Regions from separate parts of the Streptosporangium sp. NBC_01469 genome, predicted to be linked through region 3. Evidence: riboswitches for the same ligand, from Rfam matches in the RefSeq annotation. Region 3 holds a riboswitch; each other region holds the start of a gene.
What was found. A riboswitch is a leader RNA that binds a small molecule or an ion and turns the genes downstream of it on or off. The one in region 3 is predicted to bind cobalamin.
Positions count from the first base shown of each region.

Region 1: it holds a riboswitch for cobalamin, as region 3 does, so the genes downstream of both, bluB (5,6-dimethylbenzimidazole synthase) here and OG587_RS29580 (ABC transporter substrate-binding protein) in region 3, are expected to answer to the same signal.
Region 2: it holds a riboswitch for cobalamin, as region 3 does, so the genes downstream of both, OG587_RS28680 ((2Fe-2S)-binding protein) here and OG587_RS29580 (ABC transporter substrate-binding protein) in region 3, are expected to answer to the same signal.
Region 4: it holds a riboswitch for cobalamin, as region 3 does, so the genes downstream of both, metE (5-methyltetrahydropteroyltriglutamate--homocysteine S-methyltransferase) here and OG587_RS29580 (ABC transporter substrate-binding protein) in region 3, are expected to answer to the same signal.

Region 1 is NZ_CP109465.1:8,733,452-8,740,943, forward strand. It holds gene OG587_RS37985 (ABC transporter ATP-binding protein) at 1-387, shown strand, start outside; gene OG587_RS37990 (ABC transporter ATP-binding protein) at 384-2,117, shown strand; gene OG587_RS37995 (prolyl oligopeptidase family serine peptidase) at 2,230-4,224, shown strand; cobalamin riboswitch at 4,269-4,468, shown strand; gene bluB (5,6-dimethylbenzimidazole synthase) at 4,501-5,121, shown strand; gene OG587_RS38005 (helix-turn-helix domain-containing protein) at 5,705-6,439, opposite strand; gene OG587_RS38010 (DUF4097 family beta strand repeat-containing protein) at 6,662-7,333, shown strand; gene OG587_RS38015 (serine hydrolase domain-containing protein) at 7,409-7,492, shown strand, end outside.
Region 2 is NZ_CP109465.1:6,539,583-6,547,074, reverse strand. It holds gene rpsN (30S ribosomal protein S14) at 1-78, shown strand, start outside; gene rpmF (50S ribosomal protein L32) at 91-252, shown strand; gene OG587_RS28705 (CobW family GTP-binding protein) at 353-1,504, shown strand; gene rpsR (30S ribosomal protein S18) at 1,501-1,740, shown strand; gene OG587_RS28695 (transglutaminase domain-containing protein) at 1,972-2,538, shown strand; gene OG587_RS28690 (hypothetical protein) at 2,611-3,063, shown strand; gene OG587_RS28685 ((2Fe-2S) ferredoxin domain-containing protein) at 3,193-3,540, opposite strand; gene OG587_RS28680 ((2Fe-2S)-binding protein) at 3,665-4,474, opposite strand; cobalamin riboswitch at 4,800-4,992, opposite strand; gene OG587_RS28675 (ABC transporter permease) at 5,105-5,761, shown strand; gene OG587_RS28670 (hypothetical protein) at 5,858-6,295, opposite strand; gene OG587_RS28665 (aminoglycoside phosphotransferase family protein) at 6,407-7,309, opposite strand.
Region 3 is NZ_CP109465.1:6,754,563-6,762,054, forward strand. It holds gene OG587_RS29570 (LysR family transcriptional regulator) at 1-507, opposite strand, end outside; gene OG587_RS29575 (MFS transporter) at 580-1,758, shown strand; cobalamin riboswitch at 1,805-1,999, shown strand; gene OG587_RS29580 (ABC transporter substrate-binding protein) at 2,131-3,126, shown strand; gene OG587_RS29585 (FecCD family ABC transporter permease) at 3,123-4,184, shown strand; gene OG587_RS29590 (ABC transporter ATP-binding protein) at 4,181-4,963, shown strand; gene OG587_RS29595 ((2Fe-2S)-binding protein) at 5,150-5,713, shown strand; gene OG587_RS29600 (YcaO-like family protein) at 5,965-7,167, shown strand; partial or broken gene OG587_RS47285 (LLM class flavin-dependent oxidoreductase) at 7,223-7,492, shown strand, end outside.
Region 4 is NZ_CP109465.1:8,076,228-8,083,719, forward strand. It holds gene OG587_RS35115 (NB-ARC domain-containing protein) at 1-216, opposite strand, end outside; gene OG587_RS35120 (lytic polysaccharide monooxygenase auxiliary activity family 9 protein) at 959-1,465, opposite strand; gene OG587_RS35125 (aminotransferase class V-fold PLP-dependent enzyme) at 1,742-3,031, opposite strand; gene metE (5-methyltetrahydropteroyltriglutamate--homocysteine S-methyltransferase) at 3,213-5,438, opposite strand; cobalamin riboswitch at 5,548-5,759, opposite strand; gene OG587_RS35135 (DUF397 domain-containing protein) at 5,953-6,147, opposite strand; gene OG587_RS35140 (helix-turn-helix domain-containing protein) at 6,138-6,962, opposite strand; gene OG587_RS35145 (hypothetical protein) at 7,140-7,469, shown strand; gene OG587_RS35150 (hypothetical protein) at 7,466-7,492, shown strand, end outside.

The sequences.
Region 1 (7,492 bases), 2.0 Mb from region 3:
TTCGCGCAGGGGTGGCGCCTGCTCATCCTGGACGACGCCACCTCCAGCCTGGACACCGTCACCGAGCGCCAGGTGGCCCGCGCGCTCTCCAGGGAGCTGCACGACCGTACGCGTCTGATCGTGACCCACCGGGTGGCGACCGCGGCGGCGGCCGACCGGGTGATCTGGCTGGACGATGGCCGGGTGCGCGCGTGCGGCGGTCATCGCGCGCTCTGGGTCGACCCGGCCTACCGCGCCGTCTTCCAAGCGGATACGTCGCCCCGGGCCGACGCGCCTTTCCCGACGGACACCTCTTCACGGGCAGGCGCCTCTTCCCCGACGGACGCCCCTTCACGGACGGATGCCCCTTCACGGACGGGCACGTCGTTCCAGGCGGGCGCGTCGTGAACCCTGTCGTGAACCCCCCGGACGGGCACGTCGCCGGCAGGCCCCTCCGGCGAGCGCTCAGGAGGGACCCGTACCAGCTGGTCAGGCTCGCGGGCTGGTCCATCGCGGAGACGGCGCCCTCGCTGGTCATCGGCCTGGCCATCGCGCGGGCGATCGACGACGGCTTCGGCGCGGGGCGCCCCGCGACCGGGTTCGCCTGGCTGGCCCTGCTCGGCGGCGCGTGGCTGCTGGCCGCGGTCGGCGCGCGGCAGGTGGTGATGGCCGTCGCCTCGATCGTGGAGCCGTTCCGCGAGGAGCTGCTCGCGCACGTCGTCGACGACGCGCTGCGCCACTCGGCCGTGGCCGGGCGGGGACCGGGGACGGCGGCGGTGGCCCGCTCCAACCTCCAGGTCGAGCTGGCCCGCGACGCCTTCGCCTCGGTCATCACGGTGGTCAGGTCGTTCGCGTTCACCGTGGTGAGCGTCGTCCTCGGGCTGGCGACCCTCGTGCCCGAGGTGCTCGCGCTGGTGCTGCCCCCCTTCGTCGCGGGCCTTGTCGTCTTCCTGCTGTCGCTGCGCGCCCTGGCCAGGCGGCAGCGGGACTTCATCCTGGCCGACGAGCGCACCGCCGGGTCGCTGGCCACCATGGTGGGCGGGCTGCGCGACATCACCGCCTGCCGGGCCGAGGAGCGGGTGGCGGGCGACGTCGGCCTGCGGGTGACGGAGCAGGCCCGCGCGGCCCGGTCGCTGGCGCGGGTGACCGCGCTGCGCACCCTGTCGCTGGCGGTGGGCGGCTGGCTGCCGGTCCTGCTGGTACTGGCCGGGACCCCCTGGCTGGTGGGTGAGGGCGCGGGCGCCGGGGTGATCCTGGGTGCCCTGGCCTACGTCACGCAGTCGCTGACGCCCGCGCTCGGCAACCTCGTGGAGGGGCTGGGCATCAACGGGGTCCGGCTGCGGGTGGCGCTGGGCCGGCTCCTGCGCGACGGCGACCCGCCCGTGCGGGCGCGCGGGCGTCTCACGGCGCGTGACGGGAGCGAAGGGGCCGAGCTGCGCGGCGTGACGTTCGCGTACGGCCCGCACGCGGAACCGGTGATCGACGACCTGGACCTGGTGGTCCCCGAGGGGGACCACATCGCCGTCGTGGGCCCCAGCGGCATCGGCAAGTCCACGCTCGCCGCGCTCCTGACCGGTCTGCTCCCGCCGGGGGCGGGCCAGGTCCTGGTGCGCGGGGTGCCCGCCGACCGCCTCGACCCCGCCGACCGGGTGCTGATCCCGCAGGAGGCGTACGTCTTCCGCGGCTCCCTGCTGGAGAACCTGACCTATCTGGCCGACGCCCCTCGGGAGGCGGTGGACGACGCCGTGGCCGCGGTCGGCCTGACGAACCTGGTGGCGCGGCTGGGCGGCTACTCCACCGAGATCCACTCGGGACTGCTGTCACCCGCAGAACGGCAGCTGGTCGCCCTGGCCCGCGCCTACCTCGCCCCGGCCCGGCTGGTCATCCTCGACGAGGCGACATGCCACCTGGACCCGGCGGCCGAGGCCCGCGCCGAGGAGGCGTTCGCCCGCCGGGGCGGCACGCTCCTCGTCATCGCCCACCGGCTGACCTCCGCCCTGCGGGCCCGGCGGATCCTCGTCATGGACGGCACCAGCGTCCGGCTGGGCACGCACGAGGAGATGCTCGCCGCCTCCCCGCTGTACGCGGACCTGGCCGGGCAGTGGGACCCGTCGAGCACTCAGGAGCTGGTGCAGTGAATCCCCCGCCCTTCTCGCCGTGTCCCCCGCCCCCCTCGCCGTCTTTCCCGCCCTCCTCGCCGTGCTTCCCGCCCAGGGCCGAGGCCCGAGGTCTCCACACCGGAGGAATCCGATGATCTACCCTTCCGCCGAGCGGCACCCCGTCGTCGACCACCTCCACGGTCACGCGGTGCCCGACCCGTACCGGTGGCTGGAGGATCCGGACAGCCCGGAGACGCGGAGCTGGACGGCCGCTCAGGGGAGGCTCTGGCGCGAACACGCCGGCACGCTGCCGGGCCGTCACCGGTGGCACTCGCGGGTGGCCGCGCTGACCGGGGCCGGAACGGTCGGCACGCCGATGTGGCGCGGCGGGAGCCGGTTCTTCCTGCGCCGTACGGCCCGGCAGGAGCACGCCGTCCTCTACCGCACCGGTCCCGACGGGGTGGAGGAGACGCTGATCGACCCGATGGAACTCGACCCGAGCGGGCTGACCACGCTCGACCACTGGCAGCCCGACCTGGACGGCAGGCTGGTGGCGTACCAGCTGTCCAGGAGCGGGGACGAGCGGTCGGAACTGCGGGTCATGGACGTCGCCACCCGCCGGGTGGTGGACGGCCCGATCGACCGCTGCCGGTACGCGCCCGTGGCGTGGCTGCCCGACGGGAAGGCGTTCTTCTACGTCCGCTCCCGCCAGGTCCGCCTGCACCGGCTCGGCACCCCCGCAGAGGACGACGCCGTGATCATGGGTGAGGAGCGCTCGTACGGTCTGGGGATCAGTTACAACGGGCGCTGGCTGACGGTCTCGGCGATGGCGGGCGACGGCAACGACCTCTGGCTGGCCGACCTGTCGTCCTCCTCCGCCGAGCGTCCCGACCTGCGGGTGGTCCAGCGGGGGGCGGGCGCGATGACGGTGCCCGCCGTCGGCCGCGACGGGCGCCTGTACCTGGTCACCACCCTGGACGCGCCACGGGGACGGCTGTGCGTGGCCGACCCGGCGCGGCCGGGCCCCGAGCACTGGATCGACCTGGTCGGCGAGGACCCCGAGGCGGTGATCGGCGAGTTCGCGATCGCCGGGCAGGCGCTGCTCGTGAGCTGGACCCGGCACGCGGTCAGCGAGATCAGCGTCCACGACCTGGCGACCGGGAGACGGCGCGGCCCGGTGCCGCTGCCCGGCCTCGGCTCGGCGGGAGGGATGACCACCCGCCCCGAGGGCGGCCACGAGGTGTGGTTCACCTACACCGACAGCGTCACGCCCGCGGGGGTGCACCACTACGACACGCGCACCGGGCGGACGTCGCTGTGGAGCGCCGCGCCCGGCGCCGTGAAGGTGCCCGAACTCGAGGCCCGCCAGGTGGTCTGCGCCTCCGCGGACGGCACACCGGTGCGGATGGTCGTGCTGGCCCGCCCCAGTTCGGGCCCCAGGCCGGCGATCCTGTACGGCTACGGCGGGTTCGGGCTCTCGCTCACGCCGTCGTACTCCAGCTACATCCTGCCCTGGGTCGAGGCGGGCGGGGTCTTCGCCCTCGCCCAGCTGCGCGGCGGCGGCGAGGAGGGCGCGGACTGGCACCGCGACGGCATGCTGGACCGCAAGCAGAACGTCTTCGACGACTTCGCGGCGGCGGCCGAGAAGCTCGTCTCGGACGGCTGGACCACCCCCGCACGGCTGGGCGCGTGCGGCGAGTCGAACGGCGGGCTGCTGGTGGGCGCCGCGCTGACGCAGCGCCCCGACCTGTTCGCCGCCGCCGTCTGCTCGGCGCCGCTGCTCGACATGGTCAGGTACGAGCGGTCGGGGCTCGGCCCGGCGTGGCGTTCCGAGTACGGTTCGGCCGACGACCCCGAGCAGCTGGGCTGGCTGCTGGGCTACTCCCCCTACCACCGGGTCACCGACGGCGTCGACTACCCGGCGACGCTGCTGACCACGTTCGGCGGTGACTCCCGCGTCGACCCCATGCACGCGCGCAAGATGTGCGCGGCGCTGCAGGCGGCGACGTCGGGCTCACGGCCGATCCTGCTGCGCCACGAGGGCGACGTCGGCCACGGCTCCCGCTCGGCGGGCCGCGCCGTCGGCCTGGCCGCCGACATGCTCGCCTTCCTCGCCGCCCACACCGGCCTGGACACCGGCACCTGAACGGCCCGGTGACCCGATTCCGGCGGGAATCGGCTACCGTGTCGAGCGGCGAACTGTTGTGAGGTGCTCCGCTCCGGCGGGGAGAATCGGGAAGCCGGTGTGATTCCGGCACGGGCCCGCCGCGGTGACCGGGAAGTCCCCACCCACGCGCGTACGCGCGGCCACTGGTCCGGCAGGACTGGGAAGGCGGGTGGTCAGGCGTCGATCCGGAAGTCCGAAGACCGGCCTCGCGCCCACAGCCCCGGCACGGGGCATGTACACAGCGGGAGCCTGCCCATGGACAACCGGCTTTACGACGTCATCCACCGCCGCCGTGACGTGCGCGCGCAGTTCACCGGCGCGCCCATCCCCGACGAGGTCCTGCACCGCGTCCTGTCGGCGGCCCACGCCGCACCCAGCGTCGGTCTCTCCCAGCCCTGGGACTTCGTCGTGGTACGCGACGCCGCCCTCCGGGCGGCCTTCCACGAACACGTCCATCACGAGCGGGAGGTCTTCGCCGCGACCCTCGACGCCTCCGCCGCGCGGCGATTCGCCCAAATCAAGATCGACGGCGTGCTGGAGTCGACACTCTCGGTCGTGGTCACCTACGACCAGGACCGGGGCGGCCCCGCCGTCCTCGGCCGCCACGCCATCGCCGACGCGGGCCTGTACTCGGTGTGCCTGGCCATCCAGAACCTCTGGCTGGCCGCCACCGCCGAGAACCTCGGCGTCGGCTGGGTGTCGTTCTACCGCGAGCCCTTCCTCGGCGACCTCCTCGCCATCCCGGCCGGAGTTCGCCCTGTCGCCTGGTTGTGCCTCGGGCCGGTGACCCACCTGGAAACCACACCCGACCTCGAACGGCACGGCTGGCGTCACCGGCGCCCCCTGCGCGACGTCGTCCACCACGACCGCTGGTGACCACGCCCCCGGGCGAGGCCGGGCGCACCGCCCGGCCTCGCCCGGGGGAACCCGCTCCCGGTGGGCGACGCGGCCTGGCGCCGCGCCGGCGCACGCCCGGGTCGGTGTGCACCGTGAGGCGGTGCAGACGCGAGACGAATCCCCTCGGCGACCAATCGTCCTGGCCGCTCGTCAGTCGCACGCTGACGACGTACTCACCCGGCTGCCGGGTGGCGGCGACCGCCTGGACCTGTGCCACGCGCCTGCCGAGATAGGGCAGATACTCATGGGCGACCCGTCCGGTCAGCAGATCCACGGTCTCGGGCATGCCGTTGCCGAGCACCGCGTAGCGCGGCGTACCGTCGTCCGCCAGCGGGGGCCCGGCCAGCCACTCCGGCAGGGGCCGCACGGCGGCCCGCCCTTCTTCCGCGATCTTCACAAATGATCACGAACTCTATCCGGCCTGACCGGGACGTCGGGAGCCAGATGGTGCCGAGCCGGTGTCCTCCTCCCGACCGTGTCCCCGGCGGTTGGGGGTGTCCCGAAGTCGGCCGATGTCCCGGCGGTGGTCGCCGAGGCTGCCTGCCCGCGATCCGAAGGTGGCTCAGGTAACGCTGTCCGAGGTCGTTTCGGGTTTCGTGTGGAGGATCTCGCGGGCCTGGTCCGCGGCGCGGGCGATGCTCTCGGAGACGAAGTCGACGAAGCGGGCGATGTTCTCCAGGCGGGCGGCGGCCGGGGTGCCGGGGCCGAGGATGCCGACGCCCTGCCGGGCGACCTCGCCGAGGTGGGCGGTAGATCGGGCGCTGGCCATCGTGGATTGGTACATGACGTCGTCGTCGACGACGTAGCGTTCGCGGCGGCGTTCCTCGCGTTCCCGGCGGATGAGGCCCTGGCTTTCGAGGAACGCGACCGCTTTGGAGACGGACGCCGGGGTGATCTGGAGGCGTACAGCGAGTTCGGAGGCGGTGAGACTGCCGGCGTCGGTGGTGTAGAGGTTGGCCAGCACCCGGGCCGTCATCTTGGGCAGGCCCGACTGCATGAAGACGGTGGTGAACGTCTCCTCGTACTCGCGTACGGCTTCGGCATCGCGTCCGTGGGCCTGCGGGGGTGTGTTGGGGTCCCGGGGCGCGACCTTTCTGCGGCGGTGGGCGCGGTGTTCGGTGGCGCGGTGGGCGAGGTCGGCGCGGTAGGCGGTGGCGCCGCCGTTGCGCATCACCTCACGCGTGATCGTCGAGGTCGGACGGTCGAGGCCTCTGGCGATCTCCGCGTAGGCGAGCCCGTCGGCCAGCCCCAGCGCGATCTGCTGGCGTTCCTGCTGGGTGAGTCTGCCTCCCGGCATCGCGGTCTCCTTCGTGGTCCGTGGTGTCTCCACGATAGCGTTCATCCTCGACTCATTGCAACGAACAAAATCGGATTGTTGCATTAGATTTTAAAACCATTGCAACGAATTACCGGCCTCTACCTGCAATTATGGTGGTTGCATGCAAAAAGTCAGTTGCCGCATACAAAAACGCAACGTAGTGTTTCCGTCATCAGAAACAACGAGCCGAAGGAAGACACGATGCAGAAGTTCGACACCCCCACCCCGGTGACCGCCATCCTCGACATCCCCGCCGGCCGCATCCAGCTCATCGCCGCCGACCGGGCCGACACCGTGGTCGAGGTCCTCCCCGCGAACGCCTCCAAGAGCCGCGATGTGAAGGCGGCGGAGCAGACCGAGGTCGTATACGGCGACGGCGTCCTGCGGATCAAGGCCCCGGAGGCGAAGAGCCAGATCCTCGGCCCTTCCGGATCCATCGAGGTGACCGTCCAGCTGCCCACCGGCTCCCACATCGAAGCGACGACGGCCCTCACCGACCTCCGCAGCGTCGGACGGCTCGGCGACATCGCCTTCGAAGGCGCGCAGGGCTCGATCAAGCTCGACGAGGCCACAGGCGCCCGCCTCACCCTCCAGTCCGGCGACGTCTCGGTCGGCCGCCTGAACGGCCCCGCGGAGATCAGTACCAAAAAGGGCGACCTCCACATCACCGAGGCCGTGCGCGGCACGGTCACGCTGCGCACCGAGTCCGGCGAGATCTCCGTCGGCGCCGCCCGCGGAGTCTCCGCCGCCCTGGACGCCGGCACCACCTACGGCCGGATCCACAACGCGCTCAAGAACACCGACGGCGCCGACGCCGCCCTGACCATCCACGCGACCACCGCCTACGGCGACATCACCGCCCGCAGCCTGTAAGAGAAGCCCCTCTCGGACCCGGCGACCCTGCCCGTTCAGTTGAATCTCGCAACAGTCTCAAAGGAGCACCCCACCATGTCCATCACCCGTACCGACCAGGACCGCCCGGAGCTGCAGAAGACCATCGAGGAGCTCGTCGATTCCGGTTTCACCGGGATG
Region 2 (7,492 bases), 210 kb from region 3:
TTCGGGCTCTCCCGGATCCGCTTCCGCGAGCTGGCCCACCGCGGCGAGCTGCCCGGCGTCACCAAATCCAGTTGGTAGGAGCACCGCGACATGGCCGTTCCCAAACGCAGGACCTCCCGAAGCAACACCCGCCACCGCCGCTCGCAGTGGAAGGCCGTCACGCCCGGCCTTGTCCCGGTCACCGTCGGCGGACGCGAACTGCTGGTACCGCGCCGACTCGTCCGCGCCTACCGGCGCGGACTCCTCCCCTGAGGACCGCCCTCCGGGGACCGGCCCTCTGAGGATCGGCCCTCTGAGAACGGTCCGTACCCCGAACCCGCGCCGTACCCCCCGCACCACGAAAGGAGCTGTCATGTCCGTCCCCGTCGTCATCGTCTCAGGACTGCATCCCGAACCGCGCTCGGCCCTGGTGGACCGCCTGCTCGCCGACCACCCCGGATCGGTGGCGATCCACCACGACCTGCGAGAGGTGAGCACCGGGCGCGTGGAACGCGTCGTACGCGACGCGTCGGGGACGCTGGACCTGCGGGAGATACGCCTCGCGCACGGCTGCGTCACCTGCACCGTGCGCGAGGACCTCATCCCGGAGCTCCTCTCGCGGTCGGGCTCGGCACCGCTGCTCGTCGTGGAGCTGTGGGACTCGGTCGAACCCCGGACCGTGGCCGAGGCCCTCGCCTGGCACGAGGACACCGTGCACCGCCTGCGCCTGACCGGGGTGCTGACCGCCCTGGACGCGGCACGCACGACCGAGGACATCTGCTGCGACGAGCGCCTCGCCGCTCACGGCAAACACGCGGCGGCCGGCGACGCGCGCCACCTGGCCGAGGTGCTCACCCGCCAGATCGAGTACGCCACCGCCCTCGTCGTGTCCGGTGAGCAGGCCGACGACGTCGAACTCGCCCTGGCCGTGCTCGGCCACCTCGCCCCCACCACCCCGGCCGGTCCCCCCGACCTCGCCCTGCCCGCGGTCACCGGTGCGGGGATCGACGTGGAGATGCTCGGGGCCCGCGTCGACCCGGCGACCGCCCAGCTGCCCTGCGACGCGCAGACCGGGGAGATCTCCACCGTGGTCTGGCACCGGCTGCGCCCCCTGCACCCCCAGCGGCTGTTCGACGCCGTCGACGAGCTGGTCACCGAGACCGTCCGCAGCCGCGGCCGGTTCTGGCTGGCCAACCGGCACGAGCGCCTGCTCGCCTGGGACGCCGTCGCCGGCGTCATCACCGTTGAGGACGCCGGCCCCTGGCTGGTCGTCCTGCCCGAGGCCGCCTGGGAGATGGAGAGCCCCGCCCGCCGCATGGCCGCCACCCTCGACTGGACCCCCCAGCTCGGCGACCGCGTCCAGCACCTCGTCTTCACCGGCCCCGACCTCGACCGCGACCGCATCCATCGGCTCCTGGACTCCTGCCTGCTCACCGAGGCCGAGACCCTGGCCGGCTCCGACGTCTGGGCCGGATACCCCGACCCGTTCGCCTTCGTCCTCGACCTGAAGGAGACCTCCGCTTGAAACCTCGCCGCACGCCCCGCAAGAAGACCAATCCGCTGCACGGCGTGAGCCACATCGACTACAAGGACACCGACCTGCTCCGCGCGTTCATCTCCGACCGCGGCAAGATCCGCGGCCGCCGTGTCACCGGGGTCACCGGGGTCACCGTCCAGCAGCAGCGCCGGCTGGCCGCCGCGATCAAGAACGCCCGCGAGATGGCCCTGCTCCCCTACGCCTCCACCTCGCGATCCCGCTGACCGGGCTGGAGAACAGGCTGGGCGAACAGCATCTCGGGCCGGTCCGCCGGGCTCCGTGCTCGTCGCGTCATGGGCTCCGGATACGGTCGTGAGATGAAGCCGTCTCTCTCACGCGCCGCCGCCGTTCACCGGGAAACAGGCGGGAGGCAACTGTCGGCCACGCCCATCCTCGACTGGGGACATCCCCGGGTACTGGAGCTGGCGGCTGAAGCCCGGCATGGGAATACCGGGATGGATCGGGACCTTCTGGTCGCGGCCCACCGGCTCATCGCCGCGCGGGTGCGCCCGGTGTATGCCATGAACGACACGCAGCCGGTCTCCAGGACGCTTCTCCTGGAGCGCGGATCGTGCAGCCAGCGGCTGGCGGTGCTGGAAGCGGTGGGGCGGGCCTGCGGGATCGCCGGCCGGGTCAGGGGGTTGCTGGTGAGCGGGCGCTTCTGGCACCCTCGCTTTCCTCGGTTGCGAGCACTGGTCCCGCGTCAGGTGGTGCTCGCCTGGCCGGAGTTCCTGCTCGACGGTGAGTGGGTGACCGTCTCCGAGCTGTACGGCGATCTGAGCACGCTACGGGAGGAGGAGGCGTTCACCAACATCGGTGGTGAGACGCTCTTCGACGCGGTGGCCCGCACCGCCGTCGATTGGGACGGCGTCACCGCCTCGTCATGTGACCTGTCCGGCCAGGTGCTGGCCGACCTGGGGTATTTCAGCTCCCGTGATGCCTTGTTCCGGGCGCACGGCCAGACGTTGTGCTCACCGGCCCGCATCACCGCCGACCTCGTCATGGGGCGCCGGTCGGCTTGAGACGCGAGCTTCGACCACATCCCGCACGACCCTGCCGGAAGCCAACCCCCCGACCGCCCCGGAGAAGTCTTCATGACCCCGCCCGAGAACATCACGACCTGGCACGACGCCCGCTACGACATGCCCGTCAGCCGGCAGCTGGAGCGCTACAACGAGCTGGCCGCCCGGAACGCGTCGGCTCGCGCCCGCACGGAGCTGGTGGCCCGGGGGACCTATGACCCCGCCCGGCACGGGGCCGAGGACCGGCCCCCGCTCACCGTGGCCGAGCACCTCGAGCTGCTGGCACTGGCGGAGAGCATCGCGCGCACCGTACGCCACCCCGCCAACATCCACCACGCGCTGCTGGCCAGTGCCACCTGGGCCGACATCGCCCTCGCCCTCGACTCCGACGCGACCACCCTGCGGCGGGACTACCGGCAGTGGGCCGACGACCAGCACGACCTCAACCGGCACCATCCCACCCTGGGCATGACCGCCGACGAGCACGCCGCCGCGATCGCCAGGGTCACCCGGGAGCAGCCATGACCACCCGCTCCGGCCTCGGCCGACCGGCCGACCACGGACGGCGGCCCCGAGCCCCGGCCCGACGGAGCAGGTCCTCGTACACGACGCCGCCCGGCTCACCGGCCGTCGTCGCCCTCGCCGGGTGAACCTTCACGGACGTCCGGCCTTCCGCCGGCCCGGCGGGGTGATCTGGTGCAGGGCGAGGATGGCCGGGGTCTCGGACAGGCCGGGGCCGCCCTCGCGCAGCCAGGCGGCGATGTCGTCGACGGCCTCGTCCTGGTTGACCAGCCCGAGCCAGACCGGCCTTCCGCCGGCCGCGCGTCCGGCGGGGGTGGGCTGGACGACGATGACGTTGGCCTGCTCGCACACGTCCAGGCAGTCGCTGAGGCGGACGTCGGCGATCCGGGAGAGGCGGCGAACCTGCTCGTCGTGGTCGAGGCCGGGAACCTTGCGGCTGCTGCCGCAGCAGCAGTCCCGGCAGACGGTGATCTTGCTCATCTGTGATTGACGCCCTTTCCGGTGCGGTCCAGCGGGCCGGGACCGAGCCCGAGGCAGGTGGCGCGCGGGTCGTCCCAGGCGGAGAGACGGCCGGAGGTTCCGGCGGCCGAAGACGACGGGTGGTTCATGAGGACCCTCCGGGCCGTCGCAGGGCCTCGGCCCACTGCCGGCGGCGGGTCTCGGGGTCGATGAGGACGCAGTCGCCGCACTTGCCGCCCTCGGGCAGGCGGTAGAACAGGCAGCAGCTGCGCCGGACGAAGAACGGCTGCCCGGGGACGGGCTCGACCAGGTCGCCACCACCCCGCAGCACTCCCAGCGCGAGCAGCTCGCGCCCGAGCGCGGTGGCCCGCGCGGCGAGTTCGGGGCGCTGGTGGGCGATGGTCCGGACGGTTCCGGCCAGCGCGGAGGCGGCGTTGCCCCACAGCAGCCCGGGAGCGATCCTCACGATCTCCCGTACGGACCGCGCCAGCGGCTCCAGCACCTCGGTCAGCACGTCGCGGTGCAGCGGTTCGGCGACCCCGGCGGGGTCGAGGATCCGCCGGCCGGTCGGGCGCTCGGCCCGCAGCGGCAGCGGCCCGCTGGACGCCTCCCGCCAGTGGACGGAGGCCAGGTCCAGGAGCAGGTCGTGCGTTACCGCCGCGCCGACGACGGGTGACCACAGACGGGCCGCCAGCCCCTGGAACAGGATGGAGGCCGCCACCCGGAGCTCGTCGGTCCCCAGGCGTCCGGCGACGTCGACGATCCGCCGCCGCAGGAGGTCGGGGTCGGCCGCCAGGTCGGTGAGCGGCCGCCAGCCCGCCTCGATCGGGCCGATCCCGAGTTCGAAGTAGCCGCTGATCTCGGAGACGTCGGCGATCGCCGTAGAGACCGCCGACGGTGAGGCGGGAAGCGGTCCCGGCCGGGCGGCGGCCGCGCCGGAGGCCGGAGGCGTCACCTGGTCAGCTGCCGGTAGCCGGTGACACGGTGACCCTCGGCCGCCGGTGACGCGTCCCGGGCACCACAGGCGGCGGGTAAAAACGCGAGCGGTGCCACGGTGGCGGGCGAAAGCGCGAGTGATGCCACGGTGATCGAGCGAGGGACGCTCATGCGTGCTCTCCTGGGAACAGGCCGCGGACGCCGTTCCTCGGCGGCCTCCGCGACGGTCGGGAGGCCGGGTCACCAAAAGAGTCGGCGCGCCGGGCACGCCCGGGGCCGGTGGGCCGGGGTCCAGGCATGACGATCACCGTTCCTCTCTTGGGGAGGTCCGCCCCAATTCCTGCGAGGAGGCGACCGCGTGAGTCTCCTGGCTCTCGGGTCAACGCTCCTCCCGGCCTTCCCACCCGCGCGGGGCAGTGGCCAATTCGGGATTCGCTCGCCGATCACAGTGGCGGGACCGCGCCGGATTCACACCGGCTTCCTCGTTCCGCGCTCGCCTACGCCGACCATGCTCGCACAACCACCGTCAACGACAAAGCGGACATCGCGCGACGGCGGGGCGTTCGCTCGGGTGGAGCCGGGGAAGATCAGACTCGATTATGCGGCCTTTCGCAAGGACCTGAGCCTCCGGCCCGGTGACCGGGTCACGGTGCGCGTCGGCCACCGGCGAGCCCAGTTGCAGGTCGCCGCCGGCACCGGCTGGGGCCCGGCGGGCGTGGTCGCGCCCGAGACGCTGGCGACGCTCACCGACTCCCCCGAGCCGCATGCCATCTGGATCCGCGCCTCCTCCGGCGCCGACCCGATTCAACTTGTCGGTGACCTGGACAAGCTAGCGGATCCGGTCGGCGCGAAGATCGACAACGGGTTGCAGGCCCGGGAGACGGAGGACCAACAGTTGAGAATCCTCACCTGGTCAGTGCTCGGCCTGCTCGGCATCGCCGTCGTGATCGCCCTGATCGGGATCGCGAACACCCTGGGGCTCTCCGTACTCGAACGCGCCCGCGAACACGCGATGCTGCGCGCGCTCGGGCTCACCCGCAGGCAGTTGCGGCGGATGCTGGTGCCCGAGGCAGTGCTGCTGTCGGTGGTGGCCACCCTGCTCGGCACCGTGATCGGCGTCGGGTTCGCCTGGGTCGGCTACGAGACGTTCGTGACGCGGGCTCTCAGCGACGCCACCATGCAAGTCCCCTGGCTGTCACTCGGCGTCGTCGTCCTCATCGCCGCCCTGGCCGGACTCCTCGCCGCTGTTCTCCCGGCACGCCGGGCCGCTCGGGTGACTCCGGCCGCAGGGCTATCCCTCGACTGAAACCCCTCGTCAATCGCTTGGCTGGCGGCTGAGGAAGTCCGCCGTGCGCGGCACCGTACTACTGATCGGTAGGCTCGAGTGAGCGATGATGACGGTTCATTGCAACTTCCCACGGATTATCGGCATCCCGAGATTGACCGTGGTCCGGCGGTTATTGCGGGCCAGCCGGTTGAGCGAGGCGAGTTTGTTGCGTGCTGCTTCGAGGCTGATTCGGAGGCCTTGAACTTCGCCGGCCGAGCCGTAGGCACGGGCCTCGTCGATGCGGTCGCCGAGGTTGCGGATGATCTCTGTGAGTCGACGGCGCTGGGCGGGGTCGACTCGAAACATGGGGCATCGGATGCTTGCGTCAGATGTGCGCTTCTCAGGCCGGACCCGGTCCAACGCGCCCGCATCGAAGAGATCCGCGACAACCTCATCGCCCGCATTGCCGAGGCCGAACGCGAAGGCCGGCTCGGCGAGGTTGAAGGACTCCAGGTCAGCCTGGCTGGCGCCGAGGAGAAGCTCCGCCGGCTCGATCGGGGCCACGGGCAGCATACGGCCGTGGACCTTGGCATCCCCACCACGCGCGGTGATCGATGAACCCCACGAAGGTGGGCTGCCACACGGCCCTCAACCGAGATCGAGAACAAGTTCAAGAAGTGTGCATCAAACGCCCTTCAGAACACGATCAAGTGCCGCCCGGCCTGCAGGTCCCCAGTTCGGTTTGCCGCCGGGAAGGCCCCGATGTCCGTTCTGCCCCATGAGCATCAGGAAGAGGCTCTTCATAGCGGCCAGCCCGCGGGCGCGCCGGATCGCCGCCTCGTCCGCGTGCGCGTACGCGTCGAAGAACCGTGCGGCCGCGCCCGCGGGGAGCAGCACCCACGCGGCCCCGAGGTCCCACGCGGGATCGCCGGCGAACAAGGCACCGAAATCGATCACGCCCGAGAGCGTTCCGTCCGAGACGACGACATTCGCGGGATGGAGGTCGCCGTGCACCCACACCGGCGGGCCCTCCCACTCGGGGGCCGCGACGGCATCGGCCCAGACGGCCCGGACGGCGCGGACATCGCCGACGGCGTCGGGGTCAATGGCCTGCAAGAACTGCTCGAAGCCGCCCGTGCACCTCTTGGGGTGAGCGCCGAGGTCCGAACTGGCCGGGGCCTCGGCGGGCGCCTCCACATGGAGCGCCTGGAGAAAGCTCGCCAGCGTGTCGGCCGCGTGGGCGCCGCGGCTGATCGAACCGTGGTCCAGCGGCTCGCCGGGAACCCACGTCATCACGGTCCAGTGCTTGGGGAAGCGCTCGGACGGTTCGCCGAACCGCACCGGGAGCGGCACCGGGAGCGGCAGGCGCGGGGCCAGCACGGGTAGCCACCGCCGCTCCTTGAGCTGGAGTTCCGGGGTGGGGTCCATGCGCTGCATGCGCACGGCCAACTCATCACCGAGGCGCCACAGTTGGTTGCCCCAGCCGCCCGCCACCTCGCGGATGGCCAGCCCCGCAAGGTCTGGATGTTGCTCCCGCAGCAGGTCGCGGACCAAGTCCGCGGTGATCTCAATCTCGGTGTCGGTCATGCGAAGTCACAGTACTGAGGCGGCAGGCGGAGCGGCTCTCGCTCTCCGGAGCATCTCGCTGTGATTCCTCTGGCATCACCGATTCACTAGCTTGGGGTGCTCGTAGAGCAGGTTGTCGGTGGTGCCTGCGATCGTGCCCTGCATGGGCGAGCTGGTCGAGCGAGTGGATGAAGTGGACCGCGT
Region 3 (7,492 bases):
CCCGACCGCCCAGACCAGCGGCAGACGCACCGTCCAGCGCGGCGGCCAGGGAAGATCCGAAACCTCGTCGAGTACGAGTTGGACACGGCCCGTGTCGTAGGCCTCCCGCATCGCCGCGTTGGAAAGACTGAGCACCTCCAGCGTCGCGTCGGGGTGCAGCCGCGCGAGGTCGGCGAGTGCCTGAGAAAGGCGGGAAGCGGCGAGATCTTCGAGGAGTCCCACCCCGCAATGCCCGGTGAGCGCACGTCCTGTTTCGGCGAGCGCCTGTGCCGACAGCGCGAGAATGCGCTCGGCGTAGGGCAGCAGCTCCTCGCCCGCCCGGGTCGGCGAGACGCCGGACGGCGCCCGGTGCAGCAGCGGACTGCCGACGGCCCTCTCGAGCTTGCGCAACTGCTGGCTGAGCGCGGGCTGGGTACGGCCGAGCGCCGCCGCCGCACGGCTGATGCTGCCCGCGCGCACGGCGGTGACGAACGACCTCAGCAGTGCGGTCTCGAGATCATGTGCCATAAGTATTCATTATGCCTGGTCCAATGAATTGACGGCTTCCTATGGCATTCCGGCTGATCTAGCGTTAAACCGGTGATTAGATTTCGACAGGTGCTCGCGGTGCCGGGGATGACGCCACTGCTGGGCATTTCGCTGCTCGCTCGTGCCGCGATCACGGCGGACGCGATGGCGTTGACGATGTACGTCGTCGTCGCCCTCGACATGAGTTACGTGGCGGCCGGAGCCGTGGTGGCGGCGCTCACCGCCGGTGTCGCGCTGGGCGGGCCGCTGCTGGGCCGGATGATCGACCGGCGGGGCCTGCGTACCGTGCTGCTGGCCACGGTTGTGTCGCAGCTCGTGTTCTGGTTGACCGTGCCTGTGCTGCCATACGTGATCTTGCTGGGTGCCTCCTTCGCCGCCGGTCTGCTGATGGTGCCGATCCAGTCGATCACCAGGCAGGCGATCGCCGCGATGACGACGGCAGGGCAGCGGCGGGCGGCGTTCGCGCTGGAGTCGGTGGTGGGCGAGCTGTCGTACATAGTGGGGCCGCCGGTGGTGATCTTGTGCGCGGCGAAGGTGTCTCCCGGCGCGGTGGCATGGGGAGTGGGCGCCGCGATCGTTGTCGGCGGGGCAGGGGTCGCCCTGCTCAACCCGCCGTTGCGGGCCGAGGACGAGGCGGACGGCGAGGCGGCGGGCCGGCCCCGGCGCCGGGAGTGGCTGGGAGCGCGCATGGTCGCTGTCCTGACGATGGGAGTCGGCGTCGCGATGCTGCTCAGCGGCGTCGACCTGGCCATCGTCGCGACTCTTCAAGAAGCCGGTCAGGTCTCGTGGGCGGCCGTGGTCGTCGCCGTGTTCGGGGTGACGTCCGTCGTGGGCGGTCTGGTGTACGGAGTGCTGCCCCGGTCGATGCCCACCTGGCTGCTGCTCGGCCTGCTCGGGCTGGTGACGATTCCGGCCGGACTCGCCCATGACTGGCCTTGGCTGTGTGTGGCGGTCATCGGCGCCGGGCTGCTCACCGCGCCGACCCTTTCCACGGTCTCCGACGCGGTGAGCCGGCTGACGCCGGCCAGTGTGCGAGGTGAGGCGACCGGCCTGCAGTCCTCGGCGGCGAGCGCGGGGTTCGCGCTCGGCTCCCCGGTCGTGGGAGTGGCGATCGACGCGTCCGCGCCGGCGGGCGGCTTCGCGGCGGCCGGTCTGGTCGGCCTGCTCGCCGCACTGACGGGATACCTGCTCTCGCGCCGGTCACCCAAGATGACCATCGCTTTGACGTGAGCCTGTGAGGGAAGCTCGCCGGGGCTGACGGGTGGTGCGCGCTTTGTCGTTGATGAGTGGTGTGCGAGCATGGTCGGCGTAGGCGAGCGCGGAACGAGGAAGCCGGTGTGAATCCGGCGCGGTCCCGCCACTGTGATCGGCGAGCGAATCCCGACGAAGCCACTGCCCGGACAACGGGTGGGAAGGCCGGGACGAGCATCGACCCGAGAGCCAGGAGACTCCCGCGGTCGCCTCCTCGATGAACTGGGGCGGATTTCCCCGGAGAGGAGTGGGCTCTCGTGCCCGTCGAGCCGGTGGCCGCGCCGAGAAGCCCTGTGGCATTCCCTCTTTCAGATCCGCCCCGTTGTGCAGATTCCGTGAGAGGAACACTTCATGACGGGCAGACGCCCCACCACCCTCCTGCTCGCCCTCCTGGTGTCCGGAGTGCTGGCCGCCTGCGGCGGCGCCCCGGCTGAGAACGTCTCGGCCCCCGCTCCGGCGGCCTCCGCGCCCGCGGGCTTCCCGGTCACCCTCGACAACTGCGGCGTGACGAGCACGTACGAGCAGCCGCCGCAGCGGGCGATATCGATGAACCAGCACGCCACCGAGGTGATGCTGGCGCTCGGCCTGGAGAAGTCGATGATCGGCACCGCCTACCTCGACGACAAGGTGCTGCCGGAGTATCAGGCGGCCTATGACGCAATCAAGGTCGTCTCGAAGGAGTACCCGGCCTACGAGGCGCTCCTGGCCGAGGAGCCCGACTTCGTCTACGGCGGCTTCGCCAGCACCTTCGACGAGAAGGAGGGCCGCAGCCGGGACGCCCTGCGAAAGGCCGGCATCAAGACATATCTGAACGTCGAGGAGTGCGCCAAGGGCGCGGTGTCCGTGGGCCTGATCGACACCGAGATCCGCAACGTCGCGAAGATCTTCGGCGTCTCCGACCGGGCCGAACCGTTGATCACCACATTGCGGGCGACCCTCGACGGTGTGAGGACCAAACTCGGCGACGCCGCCCCGGTCAAGCTGTTCGTCTACGACAGCGGCGACAAGACCGCCTTCACCGCCGGCGGCAAGGGCGTCGGCAACGAGATCATCAAGCTGGCCGGGGCGGAGAACGTGTTCGCCGACGTCGACAAGGTGTGGGGCGACGTGTCGTTCGAGCAGGTCGCCGAGCGCGCGCCCGACTGGATCGTCATCTACGACTACGGCGACCAGCCGGTGGCCGACAAGGAGAAGTTCCTGCTGGCCAACCCGGCGCTGAAGGACGTGCCGGCCATCAAGGAGAAGCGGTTCGCGGTGCTGCCGCTGTCGTCGGTGGTGCTCGGCGTACGGGCGCCGGGGGCCGTCGAGGCGCTGGCCCGGCAGCTGCACGCCGACCGGTTCAAGTGAGTGAACCGACCACGGGTGTCGTGCTGTTGGCGCGGCGCCCGGGACCGCCGTACCCGGTCGTGATCGGCCTGCTCGTGCTCCTGCTCGGCGGGGCGGTCACCGTGGCCGTCGCGGCCGGGTCGGTGGCCCTGCCGGTAGGGCAGGTGTGGGGCATCCTGCTCCATCACCTCCATCCCGCCCTGGCCGAACCGACCTGGACACCCGTGCGGGAGACCATCGTGATGGACGTACGGCTGCCGCGGGTCGTCCTGGCGGGGGCGATCGGTGCGGGCCTGTCGGTCTGCGGCATGGCCCTGCAGGCACTGGTGCGCAACCCGCTGGCCGACCCGATGCTGCTGGGGGTCTCCTCCGGCGCCGGCGTCGGGGCGGTCACCGTGGTGGTGTTCGGCCTGAGCGTGTTCGGCGCGTTCAGCCTGCCGATCGCGGCCTTCCTCGGGGCGCTGGCCGCATTGGTGGCGGTCTACTTCCTGGCCCGCTCGGGCGGGCGCATGACGACGGTGCGGCTGGTGCTGGCCGGGGTGGCCATGGCCGAGGTGCTGTCGGCCGTGGCCAGCTTCCTGGTGGTGACCTCCAACGACCCGCACAAGACGCAGGCGGCGGTGCGCTGGATGCTGGGCGGCCTGGCCGGGACCACCTGGACGGTGGTGTGGATCCCGGTGGTGGCCGTCTTGGCGGGGACCGTCGCGCTGGTCGGGGTGTCTCGGCCGCTGAACCTGCTGCTGGCGGGGGAGGAGGCCGCGGCCTCGCTCGGGCTGGACGTGCATCGCTTCCGGGCGGCGCTGTTCGTGCTGGTCGCCATGATGATCGGCACGATCGTCGCGGTCAGCGGAGCCATCGGCTTCGTGGGACTGATCATGCCGCACGTCGTCCGGCTGCTGATCGGCGCCGACCACCGCCGGGCACTCCCGGCGACGGCGCTGCTCGGCGCGGCCTTCCTCATCGTGGCCGACCTGACCGCCCGCACCCTGATCGCGCCGGAGGAGATCCCGGTGGGCATCATCACCGCGCTGGTCGGCGGGCCGTTCTTCCTGTGGTTGATGCGGAGGCGCTCCAAATGACACTGACCGTGGAGGAGGTGTCGGTCCGCATCGGCGGCCGCGACCTGGTCCGCCAGGTCTCGCTGGAGGTCGCCGAGGGGGAGATGCTCGCCCTGGCCGGCCCCAACGGCGCGGGCAAATCAACGCTGCTGCGCACCCTCTACCGGGCGCGGAGGCCGACCAACGGCCGGGTGCTGCTCGACGGCGAGGACGTGTGGCGCATGCCGGTCGGCTGGCTGGCCCGACGGCTGGCCGCAGTCCTCCAGGAGAGCGGCGGCGACTTCGAGCTGTCGGTGTACGACGTCGTCGCCATGGGCCGCACCCCGCACAAACGGGCCTTCGACGGCGACAACGCGGCGGACAAGGCGATCATCGCCGACGCGCTGGGGCGGCTCGACGTGGCCGATCTGGCGCACGCGCCCTTCGACCGGCTGTCGGGCGGGGAGAAGCAGCGGGTGCTGATCGCGCGGGCGCTGGCCCAGCGGCCGACCACGATGGTGCTGGACGAGCCGACCAACCACCTGGACCTGCGCCACCAGCTCGACGCGCTGAACCTGGTGCGCGGCCTCGGCGTCACCGCGGTGGTCGCCCTGCACGACCTCAACATGGCCGCCGCGTTCTGCGACCGCATCTGCGTCATGGACGCCGGCCGCGTCGTCGCTCTCGGCGCCCCCGCCGACGTGCTGACCCCCGCTCTGCTCGCCGAGGTCTACCGGGTCGACGCCGAGGTGGCGATCCACCCGGAGACAGGGGTGCCGCAGGTGAGTCTCCGAGCCGGAGGGAGCCGCGTCACGAACTGAATCTCTCTTTGTATGAAAAGCCGGATCCGCCATCCGGCGTATTCACCGTGCGACTTTAACGAATGGAGCTTCAGCGTAATGGAATCGGCGTCGACCGAATCGATTCTGACGGCCCTCGGAGCGGTCGCCGGATTCGGCTCGTTCTTTTCTTTGCACATCGGCGGCGACCCAGCCGGGTGGCACGACGTGAAATCCGACTACGAGCGCGGTTTCGCCGACCTGGTGGAGGCGACGGCCGCCAGATACGGCACCCGCGAACTACGCATCGGCGCCTCGATCACCCAGCTCGGCCACGCCGCACGGCTCTGGTCGCCGCTCCTGGGCGCCGTGCTCACCCATGACGTGGTGCCCGACCTGACCCGCCTGGACCGCGCCGACGACGGCCCGCGCCTGCGCCTGCCCGCCCCCGCGGGATGGCACTACGAATCACCGGATCAGCTTTACGACCTGGTGATTCTCCATCACCTGGAACCGCTGGCGGCCAGCCTGCGGGTGAAGGTCGCCCCCGGCCTGCTGTACGGCAACGCCGCCTCCGCCCTGGCCGAGGCCGGCCGCGCGATAGCGGCCACCCGCCCGGACCTGGCCAAGCCCGCAGGCGACCTGGTCGCCGACCTGCTGACCCGCGGCCACCTGGCGGGAAAGGGGACGCTCATCTCCCCTGAACTGGCCTTCCGGCGCACCACGTGCTGCCTTTATTACCGGGTGCCGGACGGCTCCAAATGCGACGACTGCTCATTGGCAGAAAAATGAATTCTTGAATTCACCGCGACCTTATGCCTATGGTGTTGCATGTAGTTGGCACGTGCAAATCACATGCAGAAGGAGGAAGCGCATGGCACACCACGGATTCGCCGAGCCCGAGGGCCCGCAGGACTGCCTGAAGTCCCACACCCCGGCGGTGGACTCGCCGTTCGAGTGGCGCCAGGACGACGACGAGTAGATCGCCCCACGCCGGGGCCCCTCACCGGGCCCCGGTCCCGGCCCCGCCAAGAGGAGCACTCGTGATCGCACAGGTCCGCCGCGACGCACCCGGCGACCCCGCCGTGCCCAGCCTGGTCTCCTACTCCGCCTTCTTCCCCGCCGAGGGCACGGAGGTGACCGGCGGCGCGGCCCTCGGCGACGAGGAGGCGGCGCGGGCCGCCGCGCTCGGAGAGGCGATCGAACGCCACTGCGCCAACCAGGTGCCCGCCGGGCTGCGCCGGGCCGCCTACCGCGACCTGGCCGAACCCGCCGTCGACCCGCGCGCGTTCGCCCTCTACTCAGCCGGCCAGTACCAGGCGCGCGGGTTCCCGTTCGTCGCGATGACCCCCGAGCTGGAGATCGCCTGGGCACCCGCCGAGGACCTGGTCTCCGCAGAGCGGGTCCTGGTGCCCGCCTCGCTGGTGTACGTGAACTACTTCACCGGCCCCCGCCGCGCCGAGCCGCTCACCAACTACCCCGTCCTCGCCGGGACCGCCGCCGCCACGACCCCGCAGCGGGCCAGGCAGGCGGCGCTGCGCGAGGTGCTGGAACGCGACGCCGTGACCACGTGGTGGGCGGGCGCCACCGCGGCCTCACCGCTACCCAGGCCCGCGAGCGGCCCGCTGGCCACGGCGCTGGCCCAGGCCGAGGAAGCGGGGTTGACGGTGTCGCTGCTGCGGGTGCCCTCGACGTTCGACGCGACCGTGGCGGCGGTGTTCGTCGAGGACCGCGCACACCGCGTCGTAGGGTTCGGCAGCGCCTGCCGGGCAGGCGAGCAGGAGGCCGCGGCCAAGGCGTTCACCGAGGCCGTCGGCACCTACGAGACCGGCCGCGTCCTGCTGCGCCGCGACATCGCACAGCCGCCCTACCTGCGGCGGCGCGCCGACCGGCGCTACCTCGACGCCTTGGCGCGCGGCTGGCGCGACGTCAACGACGTCCGCCTGCACGTCCAGGTCTACCTCAACGAGCGCCTGCAGGGCGAGGCCCTGGACCGGCTGCGCTTCCCCGGCGGCCCACCGCTGCCGCCGGAGACCACCGGGCCGCTGCGCTCGCTCACCGAGCGGGGTTTCCGCGCCTACGCGGCCGACCTGACCACCTCGGGCGCCGAGGACGCCGGGCTGCACGTCGCCCGGGTGCTGGTGCCCGGCCTGTACTGCGACGCCCCGGCGGCCTTCCCGTTCCTCGGCGGGACCCGGCTGCCCGCCTCATCGGACCTCACACGACAACCCCTGCCATTCGCCTGACCTCGAAGGAGAACGCATGCGGCTCGGACTGGCCATGGGCTACGGCGGCGAACCCATGCAGGAGGTGCTCCCGGTGATCAAACGCGCCGAGAGCATCGGCGTCGACTCGGTGTGGAGCGTCGAGGAGTACGGTCCCGACGCCGTCAGCGTGCTCGGATATCTGGCCGCCGTGACCGAGCGCATCGAGCTGGGCACCGCGATCATGCAGATCCCGGCCCGCACCCCCGCCGCCACGGCGATGACCGCGATGACCCTCGACATCCTGTCCCATGGCCGTTTCCAGCTCGGGTTGGGCCTGTCGGTGCCGTGGATCGTGGAGGGCTGG
Region 4 (7,492 bases), 1.3 Mb from region 3:
GTCGCGGCCCACCGTGACCCATATGACGCCGCCGCCGAAGCGTTTCCGCACCTCGTCGCTGTGACACGCCTCCACGGCCAGGGAGGTCTTGCCGAACCCGCCCGCCCCGGCGAGGCCGGTGGTCAGCCCGACCGTGCCCGAGCCCCTCATCGTCAGGGTGGAGACCACGTCGTCCAGCTCGGTTCTCCTGACCCACCCCGCCTGCCTTTCCGGCACCAGGAGGAGCCCGCCACGCGTGCGCGATTCCATCATTTTCGGCGTCAGCCATGTCAGCAGGACGACAAGGGAGGCGGTTAATCCGAAAATAACAACCCATTCGATCCTGTGCGCGACGACCGTGTCCGGCAGATATTCTTCGACCATTCGCACCGGAAGTCCGACCAGAATTCCAAAAACCACCAGAATCGCCGCGGCGACATCGGCGATTCTTTTTGTGCGACGAGCCACCGACCACCTCTGCAGTGCCGACCCCTGCCCCGACGGGCGCCGGGAACCCTGGACGCACGATATCTGTTCCCCATTGACCTTGAGTTGAATCACCGAGGTTCTGGCAATTAAAGCGCACACGAAAAGCCACGTTGCACAGTTTGAGCTGCTATGTCCACGACGTCGCGTCCGCCATTCCGGCCCCCATTCAAGGTAGATCCTTTTCCGTGACGGCGCGGTCGCCCCCGGTGACCTCTCCCGAATCGTCCAAAAAGAGGTCGGCCGGGGAAGGTGGTGAAACGACGAAACCGCCCCCGCGCCCACCGGGCCGGAGACGGCGCGGGACGCCGTCGGGCCGCGGAGGGCGCGGGAGCGGTTCGGGTGGTTCGGGTGGTTCGGGTGGTTCGGGTGGTTCGGGTGGTTCGGGTGGTTCGGATCTACCGGGTCAGGCCTCTCCGGTCAGACCGGGTCGAATCTGTCGGACCTGTCGGATCGAATCGGTCGGATCGGGCCTGTCAGATCGGGTCGCGGGTCAGCGCTGCAGGTCAACGCAGGAGTAGAAGGCGTTGGCGGTGTCGGCGATGTTCCAGACCGCGAGGACCTTCAGACGGCCGGTCCTGTTACCCAGGTTCACGTTGTGCGAGACGGTGGCGCCGGGCTGCCTGCCGCCGTCGTCGAAGACCGCGATCCGGGTGTTACCGACGTAGTACTCCCACGTGCTGGTGGCGTGGCGGGCGGTCAGCACCCAGTTGAAGGTGACCGAGTTGCCGACGCTCGTCGCCGGCCAGCCCTTGCTCTCGTTGCTGAGCTGGGAGAACCGGGCGATGTTGGCGTGGCAGCTTCGCAGGCCCTTGGGACCCTCCACGCTCTGGGGCTCGTAGATGATGTCGCCGCAGCCGGAGACCCGGCCCTGGGCACACATGGCCTGACGGCTCGGCGGCGACGAGATGTAGCCGTGCGCGTTGGCGGGTGAGGCGATGAACACGGTCGAGGCGATGGCGATGATCGCCATCGCGAGGAAGGTGACCGTTCTGCGCATGTCCTGCTCCTTCGCTGGGGGGTGACTCAAATATAAAAGAAACTTTCCTAACAGTAAACATTTGAGTCATGGAAGATTCGGGAACCCGTCAGATCTCCGGACCCCGCCGTTCAGGCGCGCGCGCCTGCTCGGACACCCCTGTCGTCCGGACGTGCGCCCGCTGGAACATCCCTCTCGTCCGGGCGTGCGCCCGCTCGGGTACACGTCCGCTCGGGTACGCGTCCGCTCGGACACCCCTCTCGTCCGGGCACGTGTCCGCTCGGGCAACCCTCTCGTTCAGGCGCGCATCCGCCGCGCGATGTCCCGTACCGCCACCGCCAGCAGGTCGACGTCGTCCCGGCTGGTGAAGAGCGCCGGCGTCACCCGTACGCAGTCGCCCCCGACCGGCCCGCCGCGGCGCACCGTGAAGATCCGGTACCGCTTCATCAGGTCCGTGGTGATCGCGACGTTCTCGGCCTCCGACGTACAGCCGGTGATCCGGAACGCGGTGATCGTGCCGTACATGGCGGGGTCCTCGGGGGTGAGGATCTCCAGGTTGTCGATGTCGAGCACCTGGCCCACCCAGCGGTCGCGCAGGAAGCGCAGCCTCGCCTGCTTGGCGGCGGCGCCGAGGGCGTCGTGGAAGTCCAGGGCGGTGCCGGTCGTCAGGACGGGGGCGACGTCCAGGGTGCCGGCGTGCACCCGCGAGCGGATGTCGCCGCGCGGGAAGGTCTCGTCGCGGAAGGCGGTGTCGATGTCCGCCAGGCGGCTCTCGCGGATGTAGAGGAAGCCCGCCCCCAGCGGCACGCCCATCCACTTGTGCAGGGAGAACCCGGCGAAGTCCGCGCCCAGGTCGTCCATGGTGAAGTCCAGGTGTCCCCAGGAGTGGGCGGAGTCGACGATCACGTCGATGCCTCGCTCGCGGGCCATCTCCACGATCTCCCGTACCGGAACCACCAGCCCGGTGCGGTTGTTCATGTGGCTGAGCAGCAGCAGCCTGACCTTCGGATGCTCCAGGAACGCCCTGGCGTAGGCGTCCAGCACGGCCTGACGGGTCGCCGGTTCGGGGATGACCAGCTTCTCCACCCGGACGCCGCGCCGGTCGGCCAGCCAGTTCATGGCGTACTGCATGCTGTGGTAGTCCAGGTCGGCGTACATCACCGAGTCGCCGGGACGCAGCCGCCGGTAGCCCGCGATCAGCAGCTGCAGGGCCTCCGTGCCACCCCGGGTGAGGGCGATCTCCTTGACGGAGACCCCGAGCATGGTCGCGATACGCTGCCTGACCTGGTCGGCCCGGTCCTTGTAGGTGGTGCGCAGCAGGTAGGAGTTCAGCTCGTTGAGATGGTCGGCGTTGCGATGGTAGGCGCGGCGCACCGGCTCGGGCATGACCCCGTAGTAGCCGTTCTCCAGGTTGACGAAGTCCTTGGTGACCCGATACTCCCGCGCCACCCCGTGCCAGAAGCCCTCGTCCCCGGCGAGGCGCTCGGGGGTCACACCGGCGGGAGCGACGGGCGAGCGGTGGGCCGGTGAAGAGGGGACGGCCAGCGCACCCAGCCCGGCGACCATCTCACGCCTGGACAAGCTCATGGGAACCACTCCACACCGATCAGCGAGAGGCCGCGGCACGGCCCCGACCTGTTCCAACGGATCAGTCCCAGTGTGCGCGGGGCGGACTCCCCGGGCGGGCATCCGTACCGCTCAGGCGTGGCGTGGCGGTGAGGCGGGGGTGTGACCCGGGCGGGTCACACCCCCGCGAACACGATGACCGTTAGACCGTTTCCGCCCGGACGCGCAGGGCCGCCTCGACCATGTTCCTGAGGCTGGCCTCCGTCTCCGGATAGCCGCGGGTCTTCAGGCCGCAGTCGGGGTTGACCCAGAGCAGGGCCGGATCCACCGAGGCCGCGGCCGTACGCAGGGCGGTCTCGATCTCCTCGACCGAGGGCACCCTGGGCGAGTGGATGTCCCACACGCCGGGCCCGATGCCGCGCGCGTAGCCGAAGGCGCGCAGGTCGTCCAGGAGTTCCATCCGGGAGCGGGCCGCCTCGACGCTGGTCACGTCGGCGTCCAGGTCGCCGATCGCGCCGATGATCTCCCCGAACTCCGAGTAGCACATGTGGGTGTGGATCTGCGTACTGTCGGCCACCCCGCTGGTCGCCAGCCGGAACGCGTCGACGGCCCACTCCAGGTAGGCCTCGCGGTCGGCCCGCCGCAGCGGCAGCAGCTCGCGCAGCGCGGGCTCGTCGACCTGGATGATCCTGATGCCCGCCGCCTCGAGATCGTGGGTCTCGTCGCGCAGGGCGAGCGCCACCTGCCTGGCGGTCTCGCCCAGCGGCTGGTCGTCGCGGACGAAGGACCAGGCCAGCATGGTCACCGGCCCGGTCAGCATGCCCTTGACCGGCTTCTTCGTGCGCGACTGCGCGTAGGAGGCCCAGCGCACCGTCATCGGCTCGGGACGGGAGACGTCGCCGAACAGGATCGGCGGGCGGACGTAGCGGCTGCCGTACGACTGCACCCAGCCGTGTTCGGTGGCGGCGTAGCCCTCCAGCATCTCGGCGAAGTACTGGACCATGTCGTTGCGCTCGGGCTCGCCGTGCACCAGCACGTCCAGGCCGATGTCCTCCTGCAGCGCGATGACGCGGTCGATCTCGGCCTCCATCCTGCGCTCGTACCCGGCCCTGTCGATCTCGCCCGAGCGCATGGCGGCGCGGGCCTGGCGCACCTCGCCGGTCTGCGGGAAGGAGCCGATGGTGGTGGTGGCCAGCGGCGGCAGGCCCAGGTCTGCGTTCTGCACGGCGAGCCGCTCGGCGTGCGGGGCGCGCGGGGTGCCCTTGCCCAGGGCGTCCAGCCTGGCCCGCACCCGGGGGTTGAGGAACCGCTCCGTGACGCTCTCCCCCGCGATGACCTCCTCGCCGTTCAGTGCCCTGCCGATCCGTACGACCTCGTCGACCTTCTGCCTGGCGAAGGCCAGCCGCTCGCGCAGCCGCGGGTCCAGCGAGGCCTCGGCGTCCAGGTCGAGCGGGACGTGCAGCAGCGAGCAGGAGGTGCTCACCACCAGCCGGTCGCTCAGTCCGAGCAGCGCGGCGCAGGTCGCCAGCGCCTTCGCGGTGTCGGTACGCCAGACGTTGCGGCCGTCGACGACCCCCGCGACGAGGGTCTTGCCGGGCAGCCCGCCAACGGCGGCCAGCGCCTCCAGGTTGCCGGGCGCCGAGACGAAGTCCAGGCCGACGGCCTCGACCGGGCCGCGGGCCAGGATCTCCAGCGCGGGCCCGATCTCACCGAAGTAGGTGGCCACCAGCAGCCGGGGCCGGCTGCTGAGCGCGCCCAGCCGCGCGTAGGCCCGGCGCAGCGCGGCCAGCTCCTCGTCCGTACGGTCGGCGGCCAGCACCGGCTCGTCCAGCTGCACCTCGGCCACCCCCGCCGCGGCCATCCGTTCCAGCAGCTCGGCGTAGGTCTCCAGCAGGCCGTCCAGCAGCCGTAGCGGCGCGAAGCCGGGCTCGGTGGACTTGGCCAGCAGCAGGAACGACAGCGGCCCGACCAGCACCGGCCGGGTCTCGACGCCCAGCCGCCGCGCCTCGGCGTACTCGGCCAGCGGCTTGCTCCAGTCGAGCCGGAACCGGGTGTCGGGGCCCAGCTCCGGAACCAGGTAATGGTAGTTGGTGTCGAACCACTTGGTCATCTCCAGCGGCGCCACCCCCTCGGCGCCCCGGGCCATCGCGAAGTACGGGTCCGCGGCCCCGGCGAACCGCTCGGGAACCGCGCCGACCAGCGCGATCGTGTCCAGCACGTGGTCATACAGGGAGAAGGTGTTGGACGGCACCGCGTCCAGCCCCGCCTCCGACAACTCCCGCCACGCCCGCTCCCGCAGACCCACGGCCGTCTCCTGAAGGCCCACGGCATCTGCGCGCCCGGCCCAGTAATCCTCCGTCGCCCGCTTCAACTCGCGACGACCCCCGATACGGGGATACCCCAAAATGGTCGTGGTGACCTGACTCATGGCGTCCTTCCCTCGGCTCATGCCATGCCGACCCACGGCCACGCGGAGGAACACACGGGAAAGACGCATCCCAGGCCCTCCCACGAGGCCACGGATCACCGCGCACCGGACGGCACACGGGCGGCTGGCAGGTCTTCGGACTCGCGGGCACCACACTCAACCCCTACTGACCGTCGCTTCCCAGATGCCACGCACCCAGTGCCAATGACGGCGTTCGTTCCCACTCACCGCTGCGGGGCAGTCCCGGAATCACACCGGGTTCCCTCTTACGACTCCCAGCACGAAGACGGCGCCGGGAGAACCAACCGCACCACGAGCATAACCCGCCCCCACCCCCCGGCAGAGCCACCACCCGACGTCTCGAAGAGGCAGGGACCGCACCACAGTCACCTGGAACGCAGGGAAGGAAAGAAGGCCGTCTTCAGCGATGCCGCCGCAGAAGAAACGGACTCGCCCCGGAGGGAGGAGAAAGCCTCGGAGGAGACGGCGGTCGCCAGCCCAGTGAAGGAACGGCTTAGATCGTGTCCGCTTTCACCGAGGCGATGAAGTCGGCCCATACCTCGGGGGTGAACGCCAGGGCGGGGCCGTTGGGGTTCTTGCTGTCGCGGACGGCCACGATGCCGGGGAGGTTGGTGGCCACCTCGACGCAGTCGCCGCCGTTGCCGCCGCTGCGGCTGCTCTTGAACCACCGGGCATCCGTCAGGTCCATGATTCCATCGCTTTCTCCATCAAGGCCACCGAGGCGGACTGCGGCAGGGCGCACGCCCGTAGCGCGTCGAGCTGGGTCAACAGGGTCTCGATCTCGGTGGGACCGTTGACGATCTGACCTTCGGCTGCGGTTTCCAAATAAACTATATCGGGCGATCCTTTGAAGCTGGCGATCACGAAAGCTCCAGTCAGACCGGCGTGCGCGCCCACGTCGAGCGGGATGACCTGGATGGTGATCCGGGGCCGCCGGACCAGTTCGAGAAGCTGTTCCAGCTGCTTGCGCATGACCTGCGGGCCACCGACCGGACGGATCAGCACGGCCTCGTCGAGGGTGGCCCAGAACATGGGCGGGTCCGGCTTGGTGAGGATTCGTTGGCGCTCCATGCGTGTGGCGACCAGTTCCTCCACCTGCTCGTCGGTGTCGCCTGGTCGTCCTGCCCTCAGAACCGCCCGTGCGTAGTTCTCGGTCTGCAGCAGTCCTGGAACGAGGACGGGCTGGAAGCTTCGCAGGGTTCGGGCTTCCCTCTCCAGTTCGACGAACGGCCGGAACCACACGGGGTAGACGTCTCTGCCGATCAGGGGCCACAGGCGAGCAAGGGCACCGTCCGTCTCCAGCACCTCGTCACACTTGGCCGCGAACTCTCTCGTCGGGGCGCGCTTGGCCGTCTCGATGAGCCCGACGAGGGAGGTGGAGTAGGAGATCCTGTGCGCCAGTTCCTTCTGGCTCCATTGCGCTTGTTCCCGGTATTTGCGCAGTTCAGAACCCCAGTAAGCAAGAACGCTGGCGTTCGCGTCCAGCTCGCTCGGTGAGGGCATCTCCGCTCCCGTCCTTCATGGCTCTACATGAATCGTTGCGGGTCCTACATGAGACGCAACTGAATGTGCGGATTCACCGTTGGAGTCGCACACCTACCGAACGTAGTCGCCTGGCGACAGGCTTGGAAGGGGAATCCGACCACGCGCATCGACCGCGCCGAGAGGAGACGGACAACGATGATCGCTGCCGCTCTGCTGACCGGAACGCCTGCCGTCCATGCTGCTGACCAGCTGAGTAACGCGCTGGAACAGCACGGGATAGTCACTGACGTTCATGGCGGCTACGGCGTCGCCGTGGTGTCGGTCTGGGTTGATCTTCTGGTCTGGACCGACGGCTTCGTCTATCACTGGTGGGCGGGACAGTTCTCGGGTCGGAGTCGCCGACGGCTCTACACGGTCTACACCGTGGACAACCCGGCCGCCGCCGCCCGCTGCGTTGCCCACCGATACGAGGAACTACAGCAGGGCTATCCGGTGTCGCCACTGCTTCATGGAGACCCGTTGTGATGCTGCTGGAGGAGTGCCTGAGT